DNA from 2 places in the Pseudomonas sp. GW821-FHT07F05 genome. Region 2 is predicted to be linked to the other one. Evidence: predicted binding sites of a transcription regulator. Region 2 holds the regulator's gene; the other holds the start of a gene.
The links. Region 2 encodes sigma-54, which starts transcription at its own class of promoters, with help from an activator protein. Its sites were predicted from a motif close to ANTGGCATNNANNTTGCTNT; they were not measured.
Positions count from the first base shown of each region.

Region 1: a site for sigma-54 is predicted at 2,009-2,028, ahead of AC07RO_RS25740 (CmpA/NrtA family ABC transporter substrate-binding protein). Genes of this name have one in related genera too.

Region 1 is NZ_JBWKQL010000020.1:30,494-33,904, forward strand. It holds gene AC07RO_RS25735 (ANTAR domain-containing response regulator) at 64-639, opposite strand; gene AC07RO_RS25740 (CmpA/NrtA family ABC transporter substrate-binding protein) at 652-1,860, opposite strand; gene AC07RO_RS25745 (quinone-dependent dihydroorotate dehydrogenase) at 2,134-3,165, shown strand; gene rmf (ribosome modulation factor) at 3,313-3,411, opposite strand, start outside.
Region 2 is NZ_JBWKQL010000001.1:208,314-211,724, forward strand. It holds gene ptsN (PTS IIA-like nitrogen regulatory protein PtsN) at 1-414, opposite strand, end outside; gene hpf (ribosome hibernation-promoting factor, HPF/YfiA family) at 427-735, opposite strand; gene AC07RO_RS01025 (RNA polymerase factor sigma-54) at 812-2,305, opposite strand; gene lptB (LPS export ABC transporter ATP-binding protein) at 2,494-3,219, opposite strand; gene lptA (lipopolysaccharide transport periplasmic protein LptA) at 3,219-3,411, opposite strand, start outside.

The DNA.
Region 1 (3,411 bases), on a different contig from region 2:
AGAGACGGGTTGGGTGAAACCGTCTGGATCAAACAAGCACGGCCAGCCCCAAAATGGAAAGGCTCAGCCCAACAGCTCACTCATGGCAATGATTTGTTCCGCCACCTGAATCAGTTTCTGCTGCCGGCTCATGGCCTGGCGTCGCATCAGGGTGTAGGCCTCTTCTTCGTTGCACTGCTTCATCTTCATCAGCAGGCCCTTGGCCGTTTCGATGCGCTTGCGTTCGGCCAGTTGCTGGTCGCGGGCATGCAGTTGCGCGCGCAGGTCCTGATCGCTTTCGAAGCGGGCCATGGCCACGTCCAGAATCGGCTGCAGGCGTTGCGCGTGAATGCCTTCGACGATGTAGGCGCTGACCCCGGACTTGATCGCCTGACGCATCACGACCGGGTCGTGCTCGTCGGTGAACATCACGATGGGGCGCGGCAGATCGCGGGTCACCAACACCACTTGCTCCAGCACGTCACGGCCCGGCGATTCGGTGTCGATGAGGATCACGTCCGGGCGCACGGCCTGGACTCGGGCGGGCAGGTCGATGATCAGCCCGGATTCGTCGACGACCTCGAAGCCGGCTTCGGTCAGCGCCGCTTTCAGGCGCCCGACCTTTTTGGGGGTGTCGTTGATCAACAGGATTCGCAGCATCTTGGCGTCTCCTCAGCGATCAGCATGAACGAGGGCGGCATCGGCCAGCGCGTGCAGCTTGAAGCTGCGGGCGTAACGCGCCGGGTCGCTGCCGTCCCAGATTTTGCCGTCGATCAACTGGCTGCTGCGCATCGGCGACACTGGTACGACGATGCCCAGCGCGTCGGCGGCCTCGCGGTACAGGTCGAGCTGCTGGACGCTGCGGGCGACGTCGAGATAATCCGGGTCTTCGCGGAGCAAACCCCAGCGGCGGAACTGGGTCATGAACCACATGCCGTCGGACAGCCAGGGCATGTTCACCTGACCGTCGCCATGGAAGCGGATCGCGTGGTGGTCGTGCCATCGGTTGCCGAGCCCGTCGTCGTACTCGCCGAGTAGCCGGGATTCGATGGCGCCGACCGGTGCATTCACGTACTCGGCGGCGCTGAGCAGCTGCGCGGTGCTGCGCCGGTTGTCGGTGCTCTCTTCGATGAAACGGCTGGCTTCAAGCACCGCCATCACCAGCGCCCGCGCCGTGTTTGGGTACTGCTCGGCGAACTCCAGGCTGCACCCCAACACCTTTTCCGGGTGATCCGGCCAGATGGCCTGGGAGGTCGCCAGGGTGAAGCCCAGGTTCTGCTGAACCGCGCTGGCACCCCACGGCTCGCCGACGCAAAAGCCGTCGATGCGCCCGGCCTGCAAGTGTTCGACCATCTGCGGCGGCGGCACCACCACGCTGTCGACGTCGCGCAGCGGATGAATGCCCTGGCTCGCGAGCCAGTAATAAAGCCACAACGCATGATTGCCGGTGGGGAAGGTCTGGGCGAACGTCAGTTTTGAGTCGCTTTGGTGCGTGCGCCGATCGAGTGCCTCAGGAGTGGTCACGCCGGCATCCTGCAGCGCTCTCGACAGGTTGATGCTCTGGCCGTTCTGGTTCAGCCCCATCAGCACGGCCATGTTTTTTGCCGGCCCGGCCAGCCCCAGTTGCACGGCATAGACCAGACCGTAAAGGCTGTGGGCGGCGTGAAGTTCGCCGCTGACCAGTTTGTCGCGCAGGTTGGCCCACGATGTCTGCCGGTGCAGGTTGATGTGCAGGCCATAGGGCTGAGCGAAGCCCTGGGTCGCGGCGACGATCAGTGAGGCGCTGTCGGTCAGCGCCATGAAGCCGAGGTCGACACTGGTCAGTTCCGGTGCATCGCTGCCGTTGACCCAGGCCAGCGAGGGGGTAAGCGTTTCAGTCATGGTTGCCATTCCGCGCGGAGGCCGACGCGCTGGTCAGCGCTGCCGATCGTCCAAAAAAAACGCCGCCTCGCCCCGATTGAACCGGGGCGCCAGCGACGTCGTTGTCCTGTGGCTCGGTCCGCCATTGGATCGAGTCGATACAGGACGCCAAGCAAGCCATATGCCAGCGGGAGCCGAGGTTGTAAGCAAAGTTCTCGACATGCCTCGCGCTTCGCCCGCACCGGCGTTTATAATCCGCCGCTGATCCCAGCCGCAATCGAGCCGCCCCCGCCCATGTATAACCTGGCCCGCCAGTTACTGTTCAAACTCTCCCCGGAAACCTCCCACGATCTGTCCATTGACCTGATCGGAGCGGGCGGGCGTCTGGGGCTCAACGGCCTGTTCAACAAGGCGCCGATGCAGTTGCCGGTGACCGTCATGGGCCTGCGCTTCCCCAACCCGGTCGGGCTGGCGGCAGGGCTGGACAAGAACGGCGCGGCCATCGACGGCTTCGCCCAACTGGGCTTCGGTTTCGTCGAGATCGGCACCGTCACGCCGCGCCCGCAGCCTGGCAATCCAAAACCGCGCGTATTCCGTCTGCCCCACGCCCAGGCGATCATCAACCGCATGGGCTTCAACAACCTGGGCGTCGACCATCTGGTGAGCCGGGTGCAGGCCGCGCAGTACAACGGCGTGCTGGGCATCAACATCGGCAAGAACGTCGACACGCCGGTCGAGCGCGCCGTGGATGACTACCTCATTTGCCTGGACAAGGTGTACGCCCACGCCAGTTACATCACCGTCAACGTCAGCTCGCCCAACACGCCGGGATTGCGCAGCCTGCAATTCGGCGATTCGCTCAAGCAACTGCTCGAAGCCCTGCGGGTGCGTCAGGAAGGGCTGACGCTGATCCACGGCAAGCGCGTGCCGCTGGCGATCAAGATTGCCCCGGACATGAGCGACGAAGAGACCGTGCTGGTCGCCAGCGCGTTACTGGAATCGGGGATGGACGCGGTGATCGCGACCAACACCACCCTCAGCCGCAAGGGCGTGGAGGGTTTGCCCCACGGTGACGAAGCGGGCGGGCTTTCGGGCGCGCCGGTGCGCGAGCAGAGCACGCACATCGTCAAGGTGCTGGCCGGTGAGTTGGGTGGGCGTATGCCGATCATTGCCGCTGGCGGCATCACCGAAGGCAGGCACGCAGCCGAGAAGATCGCGGCGGGGGCGAGTCTGGTGCAGATTTATTCGGGCTTTATCTATAAAGGGCCGGCGCTGATTCGCGAGTCGGTGGACGCGATCGCAGCGATGACTCGCCAAGCGGTCTGATCGCTGACGGCGTGAACGAAAAGAGGGGTTCCGACTGGAACCCCTCTTGGGCTTTAGCCCGCCGCCCGGGTGGGGCGTGCGTGGTCATGATGAAGCGATCAGGAATGTCGAAGAAGCTTTAGGTCAGGCTGTAACGTGAGGGTGGCGTCAGCCGACCGCGTGAAGTTCGTTGAGTCTGTGAATGCCCGCAGTGCCGGTCATACCGTCCCAGTTGTCGCCGCGTCCTTCTCGCCAGCCATTGATCCA
Region 2 (3,411 bases):
TTTGGCACCGCGCAGGCGCTTACGCACATCATCACGGTCGAGCATGCTGGCGATCTGACGCAGCAATTCAAGGTGAGCATCGGTGGCCGCTTCCGGGACCAGCAACACAAACAGCAGGTCAACCGGTGCGCCGTCGATGGCGTCGAAATCGATGGGTTTCTCGAGATGCAGTACGGCGCTGACAGGCGTTGAGCAGCCCTTCAGGCGGCAGTGAGGAATGGCGATGCCATTACCGAATCCGGTGGAGCCGAGCTTTTCACGGGCAATCAGGCTCTCAAACACGACCTGCTCATCCAGATCGGGCACTTGCTTCCCGATCATGCTGGCGATGTATTGGAGTACGGCTTTTTTGCTGCCGCCTGGCACGTTCACGAGTGAACGGCCAGGGGTCAGGATATTTTCAAGTCGGATCATGGGTGGGGAGTGTCAGCGAGCAGTCGCGCCTTGCAGCAGACTTTGCTGTTTTTCCTTATGTTTTTTGAGTTGGCGGTCAAGCTTGTCGGCAAGCAGGTCAATGGCTGCGTACATGTCGTCGTGTTCGGCGTTGGCAACCACTTCAGCGCCAGGAACGTGCAAGGTGGCTTCGATTTTCTGCTTGAGCTTCTCGACCTCCATGGTGACCTGCACATTCGTGATCTTGTCAAAGTGGCGTTCCAATCGGGCGAGTTTCTCGCCGATGTAGGTACGCAGAGGTTCAGTCACTTCCAGCTGGTGTCCACTGATGTTGACTTGCATACAGCTTCTCCTTCGTTGCCAGTGCATTAAGAGGCAGGCGTAATGCCTGCCACTGGAACGCTTTGACGTGTGACCTTTACATCAGTCGCTTGCGTTCGCTGGACGGCGAGATCCCAAGGGATTCGCGGTACTTGGCGACTGTGCGACGGGCCACTTGAATGCCTTGTGCTTCCAGTAAACCAGCGATCTTGCTGTCACTCAACGGCTTTTTCTGATTTTCCGCAGCGACCAGTTTTTTGATGATCGCGCGAATCGCCGTGGACGAGCATTCGCCGCCTTCGGAGGTGCTGACGTGGCTGGAAAAGAAATATTTGAGTTCGTAGATCCCGCGCGGGGTGTGCATGAACTTCTGCGTGGTCACCCGGGAGATCGTCGATTCGTGCATGCCGACCGCTTCCGCGATGTCATGCAGAACGAGGGGCTTCATGGCCTCGTCACCGTACTCGAGGAAGCCTCGCTGGTGTTCGACGATTTGCGTGGCCACCTTCATCAGCGTCTCGTTGCGGCTCTGCAGGCTCTTGATGAACCAGCGAGCTTCCTGCAGCTGATTGCGCATGAACGTGTTGTCGGCACTGGTATCGGCGCGACGCACAAAACCGGCGTACTGCGGATTGACCCGCAGGCGCGGCACGGATTCCTGGTTCAGCTCCACTAGCCAGCGCTCGTTGTCCTTGCGCACGATGACGTCAGGGACGACGTATTCGGCTTCGCTGGACTCGATCTGCGAGCCGGGGCGCGGATTGAGGCTCTGGACCAGTTCGATGACCTGACGCAGGTCGTCTTCCTTGAGCTTCATGCGGCGCATCAGTTGCGCGTAGTCGCGGCTGCCGAGCAGATCGATGTAGTCACTGACCAGCTTCTGCGCTTCCGCCAGCCACTTGGTTTTGGCGGGCAGCTGGCGAAGCTGCAGCAGCAGGCATTCACTCAGGTTGCGAGCGCCGATGCCGGCAGGCTCGAACTGCTGAATGCGGTGCAGAACGGCTTCGATTTCGTCTAGCTCGATATCGAGCTCAGGGTCGAAGGCGTCGAGCATTTCTTCGAGTGTTTCGTCGAGGTAGCCCTGATTGTTGATGCAGTCGATCAGCGTCACGGCGATCAGGCGATCGGTGTCCGACATTGGCGCCAGGTTGAGTTGCCACAGCAGGTGGCTTTGCAGGCTCTCGCCAACGGAGGTGCGGGTGGTGAAATCCCACTCGTCATCGTCGTTGCTGGGCAGGCTGCTGGCACTGGTCTGATAGACGTCTTCCCACGCGGTGTCGACGGGCAGCTCGTTGGGAATGCGCTCGTTCCAGTCGCCGTCTTCCAGATTGTCGACGGTAGGCGCCGATTCCTGGTAGGTGGGTTCCTGAACATCAGCGTTGGGCTTTTGCTCTACGTTATCCGCCAAGGGGTCGGCGTTGTCGAAATCGTCGCCTTCCTCCTGCCGTTCCAGCATCGGGTTCGACTCCAGCGCCTCCTGAATTTCCTGTTGGAGATCCAGCGTCGACAACTGAAGCAATCGGATTGCCTGTTGCAGCTGAGGTGTCATCGTCAGCTGCTGGCCCATTCTCAAGACTAGCGAAGGTTTCATGGCAGGGCTTAACACCTTATTCGCCGGCGCACTGCGCGCCATTTACTAGCAGGGCGCCGAGGGCGCCAACTTAAGCAAATTATATGCCTGAAGCTGGAGGGTTTGCCTAGAGTGTGATGACAATTAAAAAACGAGGTTGGCGATGGCGCACATTGCGGGAACCGCACAACCTCATGTCATCACTGCGGTTACAGGCGGAACTCGTGACCCAGATACACTTCCTTGACCAACTGGTTGGCCAGGATGGATTCGGCGTCGCCTTCGGCAATCAGCTGTCCATCGTTGACGATGTAAGCGGTTTCGCAGATATCCAGCGTCTCACGCACGTTGTGGTCGGTGATCAGCACGCCGATCCCTTTGGCCTTGAGGTGGTGAATGATCTGCTTGATGTCGCCTACGGAAATAGGGTCAACACCGGCGAAGGGTTCGTCGAGGAGAATGAATTTCGGCGAAGTGGCGAGGGCGCGTGCGATTTCCACACGGCGACGTTCACCGCCCGACAGGCTCATGCCCAGGTTGTCGCGAATGTGGGTGATGTGGAATTCCTGCAGCAGGCTTTCCAGCTCCTTGCGGCGGGCAGCGCGATCGAGCTCCTTGCGGGTCTCCAGGATCGCCATGATGTTGTCCGAGACGGAGAGCTTGCGGAAGATCGACGCTTCTTGTGGCAGGTAGCCAATACCGGCGCGTGCACGGCCGTGCATCGGCTGATGGCTGACGTCCTGGTCGTCGATCAGGACGCGACCCTGATCCGCTTGAACCAGGCCGACGATCATGTAGAAACAGGTGGTCTTGCCGGCGCCGTTGGGGCCAAGCAGGCCGACGATCTGGCCGCTCTCGATGGACAGGCTGACGTCACGTACGACCTGGCGGCTTTTATAGGCCTTGGCCAGGTGCTGGGCTTTCAGCGTCGCCATTACTGGGCCTTCTGCTGGTCGGTTTTCTTTTTCGGCTGGATGACCATGTCGATACGAGGGCGTGGTGCGGTGACCTTGGTGCCATTGGCACGACCGGCGTTCACGACCTGCTTGACGGTGTCATAGACGATTTTCTCGCCTTCGGACGTGTTGCCGTCGTTGACCACTTTGGCCTTGTCGATCAGCACGATG